One region of the Pengzhenrongella sp. genome, then DNA from elsewhere that is predicted to be linked to it. Evidence: riboswitches for the same ligand, from Rfam matches in the RefSeq annotation. Region 1 holds a riboswitch; each other region holds the start of a gene.
What was found. Region 1 has a riboswitch for cyclic di-AMP ahead of VIM26_RS22770 (C40 family peptidase). Riboswitches for the same ligand answer to the same signal wherever they lie in the genome.
Positions count from the first base shown of each region.

Region 2: it holds a riboswitch for cyclic di-AMP, as region 1 does, so the genes downstream of both, VIM26_RS19765 (C40 family peptidase) here and VIM26_RS22770 (C40 family peptidase) in region 1, are expected to answer to the same signal.
Region 3: it holds a riboswitch for cyclic di-AMP, as region 1 does, so the genes downstream of both, VIM26_RS14785 (C40 family peptidase) here and VIM26_RS22770 (C40 family peptidase) in region 1, are expected to answer to the same signal.

Region 1 is NZ_DATCNW010000401.1:22,486-28,278, reverse strand. It holds partial or broken gene VIM26_RS22775 (hypothetical protein) at 1-889, opposite strand, end outside; gene VIM26_RS22770 (C40 family peptidase) at 980-1,726, opposite strand; cyclic di-AMP (ydaO/yuaA leader) riboswitch at 1,728-1,880, opposite strand; gene VIM26_RS22765 (hypothetical protein) at 2,033-2,449, opposite strand; gene VIM26_RS22760 (SPFH domain-containing protein) at 2,585-4,021, shown strand; gene VIM26_RS22755 (hypothetical protein) at 4,425-5,591, shown strand; gene VIM26_RS22750 (NAD(P)/FAD-dependent oxidoreductase) at 5,713-5,793, opposite strand, start outside.
Region 2 is NZ_DATCNW010000344.1:4-4,815, reverse strand. It holds partial or broken gene VIM26_RS19780 (hypothetical protein) at 1-183, opposite strand, end outside; gene serC (phosphoserine transaminase) at 176-1,273, opposite strand; gene VIM26_RS19770 (metal-dependent transcriptional regulator) at 1,441-2,139, shown strand; cyclic di-AMP (ydaO/yuaA leader) riboswitch at 2,352-2,555, shown strand; gene VIM26_RS19765 (C40 family peptidase) at 2,554-3,336, shown strand; gene VIM26_RS19760 (HNH endonuclease) at 3,554-4,060, shown strand; partial or broken gene VIM26_RS19755 (universal stress protein) at 4,179-4,812, shown strand, end outside.
Region 3 is NZ_DATCNW010000255.1:2,503-8,295, reverse strand. It holds gene VIM26_RS14790 (heavy metal translocating P-type ATPase) at 1-1,817, shown strand, start outside; gene VIM26_RS14785 (C40 family peptidase) at 1,982-2,734, opposite strand; cyclic di-AMP (ydaO/yuaA leader) riboswitch at 2,736-2,909, opposite strand; gene VIM26_RS14780 (PKD domain-containing protein) at 3,204-5,793, shown strand, end outside.

The sequences.
Region 1 (5,793 bases):
CAGGTCCATCGTCCACACCGGCGGCCACCAGCAGCACCAAGGACGTGGTGGCGAACAGCAGCGGCACCGCCAACAGCGCCCAGTCGCCCATCTTCCGCGGCGCGCGTTCGGCGCTGCGGGCCCAGGCCGCGGGTGCGAGCAGGGCGATCCCGAAGACCCAGGTGACGTCCAGCCAGCTCCCGATCCGGTACGTCCCGGTCGCGGCCTGGAAGAGGTACACCACGTTGCCGAGCACGGTCCAGGCCACGGAACCCGTCACCAGCCACCACACCGCGCCGACCCGCCAGCCCAGCACGCCGAAGGCTCCGACCAGCAGGACGAGGATCAGGAGCGCCGCTGACGGGTAGGCAATTGCGGTGGCGACGTGGGCGATGCTGCCCTTCTTGGGCACCAGCACCTTGTCGAACACCCAGGCGATCGCAACTGCGCCCAGCCCGCAGGACGCGACGAGCCCGTCGAGCCAGGTCGAGGCGTGCCAGTGCGCGACCCGAGCGCGCAGCAACAGGGCGATCGCCACGTACGCGAGGGGATACGGCGCGAGCCAGCCGGCGTCCGCCCAGGACGGGAACGGCCGCGGATCCAGGAACGGCAGCACGGCCGCGGAGTAGAAATTCGCGGCGACTCCCACGACTATCCCGAACCCGAACAGGATCCAGGGCAGGCGACCGGACGGCACCAGCCGCGCTCGGGCAAACATGAGCGAGGCGCTGAGCGCCGAGACCGAGCTCATCAGCACCATGCTCAACGTCGAGCCGGTCATTCGGCTCCCGAGCAGCGGCGAGGAGACGACGACGTTCGCCGCCACGAGCGCCGCCAGCGCCCACAGACCCGCGCGAACAGCCCACCGCCGACCCGCGGGCAGCGTGGTGTGCAGGAAGGAGATCCCCATGGTGGACAGGATCGACAGCAGGGCAGCGAAGTTGAGGCCCTGCGGCCGCGGCGTCCGCCCGACTCGGCTCGAGGGTGGTGCGTGCTGCGGTCAGCCGACCCGAATGAACACGGGGTTGGACTGGTAGATCGCGTGGAAGCGGATGACGTTGCCCGGCGTCGCATCGATGAGCATGTCGCCACCGGCGTACATGGCCACGTGGCCGGGGGTCGTGATCAGGTCGCCCGGCAGGGCGTCCGCACGCGAGACGACCCGGCCCGAGTAGCGCTGCGCCGCGGAGGAGTGCGGCAGGGTGATCCCGAGCTGCGCGTACACGTAGGTGGTGAATCCCGAGCAGTCCATGCCGCTCGGCGAGGACGCGCCCCACACGTATGGCACCCCGAGGTAGCGCTTGGCGATCTCCATGATCCCGCTCCGGCCTGCGCTCGCCGGTGCGGGCGCGCGCTCGACGCTGCGCGAGGCGACCGGCGCGACGCGCGGCTTCGCCCGGGGGTCGGCGACGACCTTGAGCACCGGGACGTCGAAGGTCCACGTGGCGTCCTTCGCGACCGTGACTGCCGGTGCGGTCTCGATCGCGGCGCGCGCGGACGCCGTCAGCCCGGAGGTGTCGATGGACGGGACCCGGGCGGTGCTCTGGGTGACCGGGGCGGACACCGCCGGCGCGGCCACCGCGGGCGCGGCGAGCGCAGACATGATGAGCCCGGATCCGGCGGCGACGACAGCGGTCCGACGACCGACCTGGGCAAGGCTGCCCGACGCGGTCTCGGCGAAGTCGGTCAGGGCTGTGGTGGGACGGCCGACGGCGCGGTGGCGGCCGGTGCTCGGGCTCACGGGCATGGTGACCTCTCCGGTCGCCTGCGGGGTGAGCTGTCGGGTTCGGGCGGGAGTTACGCCCGGCCGGTCGAGGATCTCGACCGGCTTCACCCCAAGGACACCCTCTACGGTGCCCGAAAATACGTGGGTCCCCCGCTCCTACCAGCGAGAACGTCTTGTGCCTTCGGTGGCGGTAGGACTCGGCGGTCCACCTCTGGCGTACCCACGAGATATCCCGGGGACACCCGACCCTAACCCCGGCCGCGCAATGTGCGGACAAATCGTCGATATCGGAGTACATCGCCGCAGGTCACGGCCGACGGATTCGCGTCAACTCCGCGTGAGCCGGCCGAGGTCGGCTCCGTCCTGACCGAGCAGCACGAGCCGGTCGCCGTCGGAGGCCGCTCGGCGGGCGGTCGCGACCCACGAGGGGACCGGCGCACCGGCGCAGCCGATCTCCGTGGAGAAGCCCGAGGTCGTCAGCAGCCGGCCGTGGTCATCCACGGCCCAGCGGCCCTTGCTGGCCTCGTCCGTGACGACCGGCGGCTGGGTGTAGAACTCCGTGACGGAGGTGAGGAACAGGGTGTCGGTCGCGGACCACGAGCCGGAGATCATGCCGCAGTGGCGCCACAGCTGGAACTCCCCGAGGTCGATGCGCAGCCAGGTGTCAGGGGCCTCCCCTGCCGCGTCCGACACCCGCCAGAGGTTCAGGGAGAGGGTCACGACGCCGAGCGGTCGTCTTCGCATGGTTTGCCTCCTCACGTGGAAAAATGTCGCCGGATTGACGTTCCTTGCAGGCATTGCCGCGCCGTCCTGCGGCCTACTATCCGGTGGGCGATCGCCGCACGGGCGCCGCCCTTCGACCAAGGAGCTCGACGGGTCATGGACAGTGGACTGATCATCTGGGTGGGGGTCGCGGTCGTTGCCGTGATCGTCGGCATGGGAATCTTCCGCAGCATGTGGAAGGTCGCCGAGCCGAACGAGGCGCTCATCATCTCCGGGCTCAGGGCCGGCGACCCGGGCAGCGCGCTGGGCTTCAAGGTGGTGACCGGGCGGGGCACGCTCGTGTTCCCCGGCGTCCAGACCGTGCGACGGCTCTCCCTCGACATCAGCGAGGCGGCGCTCGAGGTCACCTGCGTCACCACGCAGGGCATCCAGGTCACCGTGCGCGGCGTCGTCATCTTCAAGGTCGGCGACGACGACGCGTCCATCGCCAATGCGGCACGCCGGTTCCTGGACAACCAGGCGACCATGGTGGCGAAGATCGTCAACGTCTTCGAAGGTCACCTGCGCTCGATCATCGGGTCGCTGACCATGGAGGAGCTCGTCCGCGAGCGTGAGCGGCTCACCCAGGAGACCCGCAACGCGGCCGGGGTCGAGCTGGAGAAGCTGGGGCTGGTGATCGACACCCTGCAGATCAAGGACCTCGAGGACCCGACCGGCTACATCCAGAACCTCGCGAAGCCGCACGCGGCCGCGGTCGAGAGGAACGCCCGGATCGCGCAGGCGCAGGCCAACCAGCAGGCCACCGAGGCCGAGGCGGCCGCGCAGGCGATCCAGGCGGACGCGGTGCGCAAGTCCAAGATCTCCCAGGCGCAGTACCAGGCCGAGGTCGACCAGGCGGCGTCCACGGCCGCGCAGGCCGGGCCGCTGGCCGCCGCCGCGGCGCGCCAGCTCGTCGTCGTGCAGGAGACCGAGGTCGCCAAGCTCGAGGCGGCGCGGCGCGAGCAGCAGCTCGAGGCCGAGGTGCGCCGGCCCGCGGACGCGGCCCGTTACCGCGTGGAGCAGGAGGCGCAGGCGGCCCGGAACGCCGCGATCGCCGAGGCGGAGGCGCGCCGGGCCTCGGTGATCGCTGCCGCGGAGGCGGACGCCGAGAAGGTCCGGCTGAACGGCGTGTCCGAGAAGTCGCGACGCAGCGCGCTCGCCGAGGCCGTGCGGGCCGAGGGTGAGGGGCAGGCCGCGGCGACCAAGGCGGTCGGTGACGCGGAGGCGTCCGCGATCCGGGCCAAGGGCTTCGCCGACGCGGAGGCCATCGAGCGCCGTGCCCAGGCGCTCGCGACCAACTCCGAGGCGGTCGTGATGCAGCAGCTCGCGCAGAACTACCCGGAGATCGTTGCCGCCGCCGCGCAGGCCTTCGCGAACGTCGACAACATGAACGTGCTGAACGGCGCGGAGGGCGTCAACTCGATGCTGATGTCCGTGATCGGTCAGGGAGCAGCCGGCCTGGGCACGATCAAGGAGATCCTCAAGCAGATGCCCGCAGGCGTGCCGGTGGTGCCGCCCGTTCCGGTCAGAGCGGCCAAGCCCGAGAACAACTGAGGTCGCGGCGGTTGGCTCGCGGTCGCCTGGGTGACTGCGAGCGTTCGAGAGCGAAGAACCGTCGGCGTCCGAACCCTGCGGATCGATCCGTCCGTGCGGAGCATGGTGCACAAGTGACCGAAATGACCCACTGGACAGGCAAATCGGTCAACTCCCGTCCCACCAGTCCCATGCTCCGCACCGACGGAAAGTGCGCCCACTGGGTTGGCGCGTCAATCGTGAGTGGGCGGGCTCAGTGCGGCGCTCAGTGCAGCCAGAGTGCAGTGAATAAGGCATTTTGGTGCACTTTCGCTGCACCGAGCCATGCACTGAGATCGAGCGGGCAGTTCGCAGTGCGAATCGGCGCGAGCACGGCTCCATCCAGACGCCTCAAGACGCAGCCAGCGCGGACCGATGAAGCACCATGAGTTCCTCGCAGCTGCGAGACGGGATCGACTGGGCAGCGGTCGAAGCGTTGTCGCGTGCGGGCGACTGGGACGGCCTGCGGGTCGCGATGTCGCCCGATCGGCGTGACGTCTGGCTCGGGACAGCCGGGCTGGAGGAGGAGCTCCGGGTGATGCTCCTCCAGGGCGCGCGGCTGGCCAGGGAGGGCGCCGACGTTCAGGCGCTCTTCTTCGAGCTGGACTCGGCCGGCCGGACGGGGCTGTTCCTGTGTCACGACTTCCTGCCGGCGGACGACTGGCCGGCTGACTTCACGCTGGTCGTGCATGGGCCGGTGCTCGGCGCGGGCGAGTTGCCCGCCGACGATCTGCGCGCCCTCGCGGGGGTCGCGTTCGCCGCCTTCGGACGGGCGCTGAGCACCGTGACCTCGGAGGTCCCCTGGCCGGTGGGTCTCGGCCTGCACGACGGCGACGTGCTGTACGCGCCGCTCCCACCAGGGGCGATGCGCCCCGAGGACGTCCAGCGCAGTGTCGTCTCGACCCCGACCGGCGGCTGGTACCGGCTGGAACCGGTCAGTCGGTCCCCGTTCAAGCATGCGCACGCCGACCCCGCCGACGAGGCGGGCCGAGCGTTCACGGGCTGGCTCGAGCGGGAGTGGCGCGAGCAGATCCGGTTCGGCTCCCTGACGCGGACGTTCGACGGGCCGCCCGTCACGTTGCGCCTGATGACGGGTGACTTCGAGGACATCCTGCGGGTCGGGGCGATGAGCTGGATCGTCTCCGAGCGGCTCGTGGCGGCCCTGCGCGGTGTGCTCGGGCCGGACGAGGGGCTCGTGACCGTGGAGGTCGCCGTCGCCGACCAGGACGGGACCGGCACGCGCCGCTACTTCGCCTGCCGCCCCACCAAACGGCTCGGCTCCGTGCTTCTCGCGCCCGAGCATCGGCACGCCGTCGCGCGCGGGCGCGCCATGCCGGCGTACCGCAGGACCGATGTCGCCGGATCGCACGTCTTCGACGAGGACACCCGCGACTTTCGGACCTACTCCGTCGCGACCGTCTCGAGCACTGCGTTCGCCGCGCTCAAGGCCGCGGGCTGCCTCGTCGGGTTCATGGCGGTCGAGCAGATCGTCCTCGAACCGAGGGAGATCGTCTTCGGCCTGGCGACGCCGACGGCGGCCCGGGGAGCCTGATCGTCGGACGGTCGGCCGCACCATTGATCGGAGAGCTAAGCGCATATCGGTTTCTGAGGTGGCGCTCGGTGCACCTCGGCGGACGGTGTGGGTGGTGCTCACCGAGCCGGCCGACGCATGCTCAATGCGGCGCACCCTCGACCGGCGCCGCCGCGAGGTCGGCCGCGAACCGCCGCGCCTCGATCCCGATCTCCCGCAGCAT
Region 2 (4,812 bases), on a different contig from region 1:
CTTGCTGATGTGCTGCTCGGCGGCGATCAGGGGCACGCTCGGGGAGAAGCTGTAGAGCAGCCAGCCCCATGCGACGAAGTGGGCGTACAGCGCGACCGTGACCCGGTCGCGGTGCAGCCGGACGGCGACGATCGGCGCGATCGAGCCGGCGGGCGGCCCGCCCGAGGAGCCCGACTCAGCCAAGGCGGTCGACCACGTGGTCGACGCACGCGGTGAGCGCCTGCACGTCCCCGGGGTCGACGGCGGGGAACATCGCCACGCGCAGCTGGTTGCGGCCGAGCTTGCGGTACGGGTCGATGTCCACGACGCCGTTCGCGCGCAGCACCGCGGACACCGCCGCGGCGTCGATCCGCTCGTCGAGGTCGATCGTGCCGACCACGTTCGAGCGGGCCGCCGGGTCCGCGACGAACGGGGTGGCCCACTCGCGCGCCTGCGCCCAGTCGTACAGGTGGCCCGCGGAGGTCGCGGTCCGCGCAGCGGCCCAGGGCAGGCCGCCGTTGTCTAGCATCCAGGTGAGCTGCTCCGCGAGCAGCACGAGGGTCGCGATCGCCGGGGTGTTCAGCGTCTGGTCCGCGCGCGAGTTCACGATCGCGGTGCTCAGCGACAGGAACTGCGGCACCCAGCGTCCGCTCGTCTCGATCTGCGTCGCGCGCTCGACGGCGGCGGGCGAGAGCAGCGCGAGCCACAGCCCGCCGTCGGACGCGAAGGACTTCTGCGGCGCGAAGTAGTACGCGTCGGTCTCCGCGACATCGACGGCGAGCCCGCCCGCGGCCGACGTCGCGTCCACGACGGTCAGCGCGCCCTGCTCGCTCGAGCCGGGGACGCGGCGCACCGGCGCCATCACCCCGGTCGACGTCTCGTTGTGCGGCCACGCGTACACGTCGACGCCGTCCTGGAGCTCCGGCAGGGCGAGCCCGCCCGGCTCGGCGCGCCGGATCGTCGGATCGGCGAGGAACGGGGCTCGGTGCACGGCTGCGGCGAACTTCGCACCGAACTCCCCGAACGACGCGAACTGGGCGCGGTCCCGCACCAGGCACAGGGACGCGAGGTCCCAGAACGCCGTCGACCCGCCGTTGCCCAGCGCGACCTCGTAGCCGTCGGGCAGCGCGAACAGGTCGGCCAGGTCCCGCCGGATGCGCCCGACGAGCGAGCGCACCGGCGCCTGCCGGTGCGAGGTGCCCAGCAGCGTGCCGCCGACCGCTGCGAGCGCCGCGACCTGGTCGGGTCGTACCTTGCTCGGGCCGGAGCCGAAGCGCCCGTCGCCGGGCAGCATCCCGGCGGGGATGACGATGTCGGGGATCGCGGCGGGGGTCTGGACGGCAGTGGGCTCGGGCACGGCGCGAGCCTAGGCGCTCGCTCGTGACACGGGCCACCAGTGCAGCGTCCATAGCACGTAGCCTGTCGTCAGCGCGTGAATTGACTTACCTGGAGGCAGTTGCCGTGAGTGACCTGATCGACACCACCGAGATGTACCTGCGGACCATCTTCGAGCTGGCTGAGGAAGGCATCGTCCCGCTTCGCGCGCGGATCGCCGAGCGCCTCGGGCACTCCGGCCCGACCGTCTCGCAGACCATCGCCCGCATGGAGCGCGATGGGCTCGTCATCGTCAGCGGCGACCGGCACCTCGAGCTCACCGAGGCCGGGCTGCTCAAGGCGACGCGCGTGATGCGCAAGCACCGCCTCGCCGAGCGCCTGCTCACCGACGTCATCGGGCTGGACTGGGAGTTCGTCCACGAGGAGGCGTGCCGGTGGGAGCACGTGATGAGCGACCGCGTGGAGAAGCGCCTGCTCAACCTGCTCGACCACCCGCACCACTCGCCGTACGGCAACCCGATCCCGGGCCTCGCCGAGCTGGGGGAGGAGCGCGAGCAGGAGGACTTCCTGCACGGCGTCGTGGCGCTCGCCGAGGTCGCGCCGGTGAACGGTGAACCTGCGCGCGCCGTCGTCGCGCGCCTCGGGGAGCCGCTCCAGACGGACATCGAGCTGCTGGTCCGTCTCGAGAGCGCCGGGGTGACGCCGGGCTCGGAGATCTCCGTCGAGCGGGGCCCGAACGTCCTGATCGTCGGCGCGCCGGGCGCGGAGATCTTCCTCGATCTGCCCGACGAGGTTTCCCGCCACATCTTCGTCGTCGCCGGCTGACGCCTGCGTGACCGGGCGGATCTCACCGCTGCGACCTGCGCATTCGTGTGCGTCCGGCGAGCTCGCCGGCCCTTGGGCGTCGGCCCTCGCCCGCCGCCGTGCTATGACGGCGATCGCGCTGTGACATCCGTCACCGTAATCAGAACGTGACATTCGACGGCGGGGTCCAGTACGTTCGACTCGCTCCTCGGATCTCTTGTCCGGTGGAGACCTTGAGCGGAATGCCTAATCCTGCCGCCGCAAGGGGTTCCGTACGACTTCGCCGGCAGGGGCGGGGGACCCAAGTGTGTGGATGCCGGTGACGGTGTCCTTGGGGTGAAGCCGGGTGGACGTCGGTAACGACGGCCGGCCGGCCGGGTGTGTTCCTCCCATCCGAACCCGACAGCTGACCTCGTAGGCGTCTGGAGGCAAGACGTGACGACTGTGAGCCCTGCCCGCCACCGTTCCGCGCACCGACCCGCAACCCCCCTCTCCGATTTCGCCGCAGCAGCCACCGGCTCGCTCAGCATCGTCGGCCGCCGGTCCGCGATCGTCGCGGCGGCCGCGGGCCTGGTCGTGTCGACCATCGCTGCACCGGCCTCCGCCGTGCCCACGACCGAGAAGCCGGCGTCGTCGGTTCCCGCCGTGGACACCTCGGCACTGACCTCCTCGGCCCGCGCCGCGCTCGAGTCCGCGCCGGTCGTCACGGTGGCGAAGGACGCGACCTGGACGTTCGATGCCCCGGCCGTCAAGCTCGTCACCGACCCGCCGCCGCCGCCCAAGGTCGTGCCGCGGGTCGTCAAGGCCGCGTCGCGCTCGAGCGTTCGGACCGCCGCTCCCGAGGCTGCGACCGGAGTGGCGACGTCGGCCGTGCCGCAGTCGGTCTCCGGCAACGCCGTCCTCGAGATCGCCGCCCGCTACGTCGGCGTGCCGTACGTCTCGGGTGGCAAGACGCCGAGCGGCTTCGACTGCTCCGGCTTCACGTCCTACGTGTACGCACAGCTCGGCAAGTCGATCGGCGGCACGTCCTCGGCCCAGCGCTACGCCGGCACCGTCGTGTCCCGCGCCGACGCGCTGCCCGGCGACCTCATCTGGACCTCCGGCCACGTCGCGATCTACGCCGGCGGCAACCAGGAGATCGACGCACCGAAGCCCGGCGGGACGATCCAGTTCCGTGGCATCTGGCAGTCCAACCCCACCTTCATCCGGGTCGCCTGACCGCGGCTGGATCGACGGGCCTCGAGCACAGTCGTGACGCGGACCCCGGCGGCGCGCACCGCGCCCCGGGGTCCTCGTGCGCCCGGATGAGGGCTCCGCGCAGCCCCGGTCGGTAATGACTTGGGCGGTGAGGTTACGCTTGTCGCGCTTGTACCTCCACATTGCGGCCCGCCAGCCAGGCGGGTCCGACGATCAGGTCCTGGAGCTCACCGTGCTGATGCCCGCGGCGCCACCCCGACGGACGTTGCTGCTCAACGCGAGTCTTGAGCCACTGTGCGTGGTGAGCGTGCACCGCGCCGTCGTCCTGGTGCTCAATGGCAAGGCCATGGTGCTCGAGACGGACGGTCGCGTGCTGCACTCCGAGCACTCCGCGGTTCCGCTGCCGCTCGTGATGTGCCTGGTCCGCTACGTGCACGTGCCGCACCGCCGGACCGTCCCCCCGAGCCGGCGCACAGTGCTGCACCGCGACAAGAACCGGTGCGCCTACTGCGGCGGGCTGGCGGACACGGTGGACCACGTGCAGCCGCGCTCGCGCGGTGGCCGGCACGAGTGGACGAACGTCGTCGCGGCGTGCAGCCGATGTAACCACCGCAAGGCGGACCGGCTGCTCGTCGAGCTCGGGTGGGAGTTGCCGTTCGTTCCGCACCCACCGCGCGGGGCAGCCGCGCTGTTCGCGGCCACGGTCCGGACCGACCCGTCGTGGACGGCCTACCTCGTGGCCTGACCTGCAGCGCGAAACACCCTCCCGTCAGGTCAAAGGACCGTGCAGTCCGGGCCAAGTCCGGGGTATTTTCTTACACAGACCTGACCGAAATTGGTCCGGCATGCCGGAAGGAAAGACCATGACGCGCGATGACGTAGTGCTGGTCGGTGTGGACGGCTCCGACGCCAGCCTGCACGCCCTGGACTGGGCGGTCGCCGCGGCGCTGACCCACGGCTTTGCTGTGCAGCTCGTGTGTGCCTACTCCCTTCCCTCGTTCACCGCCGCCTCGCTCGACGGTGGCTACGCGGCGCTCGACGACACCGCGATCCAGGCGGGCGCCCGGGCGGTGCTCGCCGAAGCCCAGGTCCGGGCGGAGGCCCGCGGCGCGAAGGTCACGACGACCGTCGCGACCGGGGACGCCACCGGGGTCATGGTGGAGATGTCCCGCAAGGTGCGGCTCGCCGTGGTGGGCACGCGGGGCCGGGGCGGGTTCGCCGACCGGCTGCTCGGCACCGTCTCCTCGGCGCTGCCCGCGCACGCGCACTGCCCGACGGTCGTGGTGCCGATGCGCGCCGCGAACCGGGAGGGCGACGTCGACCTGGCGCCGCCCGCCCCGATCCGCCGCATCGTCGTGGGCGTGGACGGCTCGCCGGCGTCGGACATCGCGCTGCGGCAGGCGATCCGGGAGGCGAAGGCCTGGGGCGCCCAGCTGTCCGCGGTCGCCGGCGTCCCGCTCGGTTCTGGTGCGGGCGCGCTCGCCTGGCTGCCGGCGG
Region 3 (5,793 bases), on a different contig from region 1:
ACCGCGCCGCCTGGACCAACCTGCGCCACGGTGCAACCACGATGGACACCCTGATCAGCCTCGGCGTCCTCGCCGCGGTCCTCTGGTCGCTCTACGCCCTGCTGCTCGGCGGTGCCGGTGAGCCCGGCATGACCATGCCGTTCACGCTCGTGCCGTCCCGCGGGACCGGCGCCCCGGAGATCTACCTCGAGGTCGCGTCCGCCGTGACGACCTTCATCCTGACCGGGCGGTTCCTGGAGGCACGCGCCAAGCGCAGCTCCGGTGCGGCCCTGCGAGCCCTGCTCGAGCTCGGAGCGAAGGACGTCGCGGTGCTACGCGGCGGGCTCGAGTCCCGCATCAGCGTCGACGAGCTGGTCGTCGGCGACGAATTCGTGGTGCGGCCCGGGGAGAAGCTCGCGACCGACGGGATCGTCGCCCAGGGCACCAGTGCCGTGGACGCCTCGATGCTGACCGGTGAGTCCGTGCCGGTCGAGGTCGGACCGGGCGACGCCGTCGTCGGGGCGACGACCAACGCCGGCGGCCGGCTCGTGGTGCGCGCGACCCGGGTCGGCGCCGACACCCAGCTCGCGCAGATTGCGCGCCTCGTCGAGGATGCCCAGAACGGCAAGGCCGCCGTGCAGCGGCTCGCCGACCGCGTCTCGGCCGTGTTCGTGCCGATCGTGATCGCGCTCGCCCTGGCGACGCTGGCCGGCTGGCTCGTGTTCGGCCCGAACGCGCAGGCCGCGTTCACCGCCGCGGTCGCCGTCCTGATCATCGCGTGCCCGTGCGCGCTGGGGCTCGCGACGCCGACGGCGCTCATGGTCGGCACCGGCCGTGGCGCCCAGCTCGGCATCCTGATCAAGGGTCCCGAGGTCCTGGAGTCCACCCGCCGGGTCGACACGATCGTGCTCGACAAGACCGGAACCGTGACCACCGGCCGGATGAGCCTCGTCGAGGTCATCGCGGCCGACGGCGTGGCCGAGTCGGAGGTGCTGCGCCTCGCCGGCGCCCTCGAGCATGCCTCCGAGCACCCGATCGCGCGCGCCGTCGCAGAGGGCGCGATCGCGCGCCTCGGCGCACTGCCGCCGGTCGAGTCGTTCGCGAACACCCCTGGCCGGGGCGTCGGGGGAGTGGTCGACACCCACGCCGTCGTCGTGGGGCGGCGGGACTGGCTTGCGCAGGAATGGGCTCAGCGCGCGCCGGCCGAGCTCTTCGACGCTGCGGACGAGGCCGAGCGGTCGGGCCGGAGCCCGGTGTGGGTCGGCTGGGACGGTGAGGTCCGGGGCGTCATCGTCGTCGCGGACACCGTGAAGCCCACCAGCGCCGAGGCCATCGCCGAGCTGCGCCGGCTCGGGCTCCGCCCGGTGCTGCTCACGGGGGACAACGCGCGCGCGGCCGCAGCCGTCGCTGCGCAGGTCGGCATCGAGGCGTCCGACGTCGTCGCCGAGGTCCTGCCGGCCGGCAAGGTCGACGTCGTCCGGCGCCTGCAGGCACAGGGACTCGTCGTGGCCATGGTCGGTGACGGGGTGAACGACGCCGCGGCGCTCGCACAGTCCGACCTCGGGCTGTCGATGGGGTCCGGCACGGACGTGGCCATCGAGGCGAGCGACCTGACGCTGGTCCGGTCCGACCTGCGAGCGGCGGGCGTCGCGATCCGACTCTCCCGCCGCACGCTCGGCACGATCAAGGGCAACCTGTTCTGGGCCTTCGCCTACAACCTCGCAGCGTTGCCGCTCGCCGCGGCCGGCCTGCTCAACCCGATGATCGCGGGCGCCGCGATGGCGTTCTCCTCGGTCTTCGTGGTCACCAACAGCCTGCGCCTGCGCCGCTTCCACTGAGCCCTGCAGGGGTATCGACCAGACGCCAGAAGATCCCTCAACAGAGGAACCCCCCCAAACAGAAAACCCCCGCTAACGTCCGAGCGTTGACGTCCTATAGGACGTCAACGCTCGGACGTTGCGGGGTTGTGCTGTGGTCAAGCGGGTTTAGCGGTCTAGCGGGTCTAGCCGACCCGGATGAAGACCGGGTTGGACTGCCAGATGCCGCGGAACTGGATCGTCGAGCCGGGCTTCGGCGAGTCGATCTGCTGGTCGCCACCGGCGTAGATCGCGATGTGGCCGGGGGAGGAGATCAGGTCACCGGGCCGGGCGTCCGCGCGGGACACCACGGTGCCGGCGCCGGCCTGTGCACTGGCCGTGCGGGGCAGCGTGATGCCGAGCTGGGCGTACACGTAGCCGGTGAAGCCGGAGCAGTCGAAGCCGCTCGGCGTCGTGCCGCCCCAGACGTAGGGCACCCCGACATAGCGGGCGGCGATCTCCAGGACCGCGCTGCCGGAGAAGGCCATCGTGGGGGCAACGGTGCGCACGGACGAGCGCGACGCCGCAGGAGCGACCGGCACCACAGGCTTGGGCGGCGGTGGCGGCGGGTCGGTGACGAGCTTGACGGCCGGGGCGTCGAACGTCCAGGTCGCGTTCTTGGCGACCGTGACCGCGGGCGCGGTCTCGATGGCCGCACGCGCCGAGGAGGTCAGCGCGGAGGTATCGACGGCGGGCACCCGGGGGGAGCTCTCGACTGACGGGGCGGCCGTGGCGGGTGCGGCGAACGCCGAGACGATCAGCCCGGTGGCGGCGGCGACGACGGCGGTCCGACGGCCCGCGAGCGCGAAACCGTCGGTGGCGTTCTCCGCGAGGTCGGAAAGTGGAGTGGCGGGACGGCCGACCGCGCGGTGGCGGGCGGTGTTCAGGCTGACGGGCATAGTGACCTCTCCGGTCGCCTACGGGGTCAGCTGTCGGGTTCGGGCGGGAGTTGCGCCCGGCCGGTCGAAGTTCTCGATCGACTTAACCCCAAGGACACCGTTTCCGGTGCCCGCAGTACGTGGGTCCCCCGCTCCTGCCAGCGAGAAAGTTGTGTGACCTCGGTGGTAGCAGGACTCGGCGGTCCACCTCAGCCGTCCCCAGCGTGGCCCGGGGACGATTGAGGGTAACCGCAATCAGGCGAAAGTCGAAAAACGGGCCCGGACGCCCAGCGCCGCCGGACCGGCGGGGGCTGGCCCGACGACGCCCTTCGAGGCGCCTTTCGGCGGCGCGCACAGGTCTGCGCCCCGAACTTTCGGACCGGGTGAAAACGTGGCGAGGACTGGATCGGATGCCCAGTTTGTCCCCTTATGCTAATTCGAGTCGAGCACCTCGCCGACGAGCGAGGCGGACCCTCTCGGGAGTCGGACCATGGCACAGCGCACCCGATCGCACCGCGGCGCCATCCGCCGGATGGTGGCGAGCCTCGCGGCCGCTGCGCTCCTTGTCGCCGGTCTGACGCTCGCCGGTCCGCCGGTGCCCGCGCGTGCCGACTCGGCGCCGGTTGATCCCGGGACGCCGGCGACGGTGGCGGCGGACGCGTTGCCCACGGTCCAGATCGACGGGGTCGCGTGGTCGCAGGTCGTGGTCGACGGGACGGTCTACGTGGCCGGGCAGTTCACCACGGCGCGGCCCGCGGGCGCCGCCGCGGGGACCTCGACGGTGGCGCGCTCCAACCTGTTGGCGTACGACCTCGCGACCGGCGTCCTGATCGACTCGTGGGCGCCGGTCCTGGACGGGCCGGCGTACGTCATCACGGCGTCCCTGGACGGCACCCGCCTGTACGTCGGTGGTGACTTCACGCACGTGAACGGGTCGCCGCAGAACCGGATCGCGGTGCTCGACCGGGCGACCGGGGTGCGCGTGGCGGGCTTCACCGTCGGCGCGAACGCTGCGGTGCGGGCGATCGTCTCGACGCCGACCACGATCTACTTCGGCGGCAACTTCAACACGGTGGGCGGCGTCACGCACTACCGCCTGGCCGCGATCAGCGCCACGAAGGGCGGGTTGTTGTCCTGGAAGGCGTCCGCGCAGTCGGCGCAGGTCGAGGCGCTGGTGCTGAGCCCGGACAACTCCCGGCTCATCGTGGGCGGGCGCTTCACGACGCTGAACAACGTGGCCGCGCTCGGCTCGGGAGCGGTCTCGACGTCGACCGGGGCGGTGCAGGCCTGGGCCGCGAACGCGGTCATCCAGGACTGGGGCTACGGCGCGGGGATCATGTCCCTGGTGACCGACGGCACGTTGGTCTACGGCTCGGGTTTCGCGTTCATCAAGGACTCCAGCAGCGCCGGGAACCTCGAGGGTGTGTTCGCGGCGGACCCGAACACCGGTGCGATCGTGTGGGTCGAGGACTGCCACGGTGACACGTACTCGGTGTTCGCCAACCCCGGCCAGGACTCGGTGTACAGCGTCGGGCACGTGCACTACTGCGGAAACATCGGCGCCTACCCCGAGGGCGCGTACCGGTACGCCCTGGCGTTCACCAAGTCGACGGCCATGACGATCACGCCGAACCCGGTGGCGAACTACTACGACTGGCAGGGCTATCGGGCGCCCGCGCAGCTGAACTACTACCCGGACATGACCAAGGGGACGTTCACCGGCCAGGGCCAGGCCGCGTGGCACGTCACCGGGAACAGTGACTACGTCGTCTTCGGCGGGGAGTTCCTCACCGTCAACGGGCAATCGCAACAGGGCCTGGTACGCATGGGCGTTGCGGCGAAGTCGACGAACAAGCTCGGGCCGCGCCTGACCGGTTCGGCCCTGCAGCCCGTCGCGACCTCGAGGGCTGCCGGCACGGCGCAGGTGTCCTGGCCGACGAACTGGGACGCGGACAACGAGACGCTGACCTACAAGGTGCTCCGGGACAGCTCCTCCACCCCCGTCTACACCACGACCGGACAGGCTCGGTCCTGGCAGCTCTCGCGGTTGTCGTTCACCGACACGGGCCTGGTGAACGGCAGCGTGCACAGCTACAAGGTCGTCGAGAGCGACGCGTTCGGGAACGCCGTGACCTCGCCGTCGGTGAGCGTGACCGTGTCCTCGGGGGGAACCCTGAGCACGTACGCCGCCACGATCATGGCGGCGAACCCGGCCGCGTACTGGCGCCTGGGGGAGACCAGCGGGTCAGCGCTGGACTGGACCGGATACGCCAACGACACGGTCGGCTCGGGCGTCACCCGGGGGGTCACCGGTGCGCTGAGCGGGGACACCGACCGGGCGGCCCGGTTCACCGGTTCGTCGTCCTCACGGGTGTACTCGACACGGTCCACCGTCGGCCTGAACAGGTTCTCCGTCGAGGCGTGGTTCAAGACCACGTCCACGAGTGGCGGGGAGATCGTCGGGTTCGCCAACTCCTCGACGCTCAGCGACAGCACCGTCTACGACCGACAGGTGTACCTGGGCGCCGACGGCAAGATCCGGTTCGGGGTCAACCCCAACTCGGTGCGGGTCGTGACCACCCCCGGCGCGTACAACGACGGGAACTGGCACCACGTCGTGGCCACCCTCGGCGCGGCCGGGATGAACCTGTACGTCGACGGGGCGGTGCGGGCCACCCTGGCGGACACGGTCAGCGCCCAGGTCTTCACCGGGTACTGGCGCATCGGGGGAGACTCCGTCGCCGGCTGGCCGGGCGCCGGGGACGAGAACCTCGCCGGGGACATCGACGACGTCGCGGTGTACGCCCGGGCGCTCACGCCCACCGAGGTGGCCGCCCATCAAGCGGCCGGTACCGGCGGTGTGCTGGTGAACCAGCCACCCACCGCGGACTTCACCGCGACCGGCGGGGTGCTGACGGCGAGCGTCGACGCGACGGCGTCGAGCGACCCGGACGGGACGATCACCTCCTACGCCTGGGACTTCGGCGACGGCGGCACCGGGACCGGCGTGACGGCGGACCACCCCTACGCGACCGGGGGCACCTACCCGGTCACCCTGACCGTGACCGACAACTCCGGCG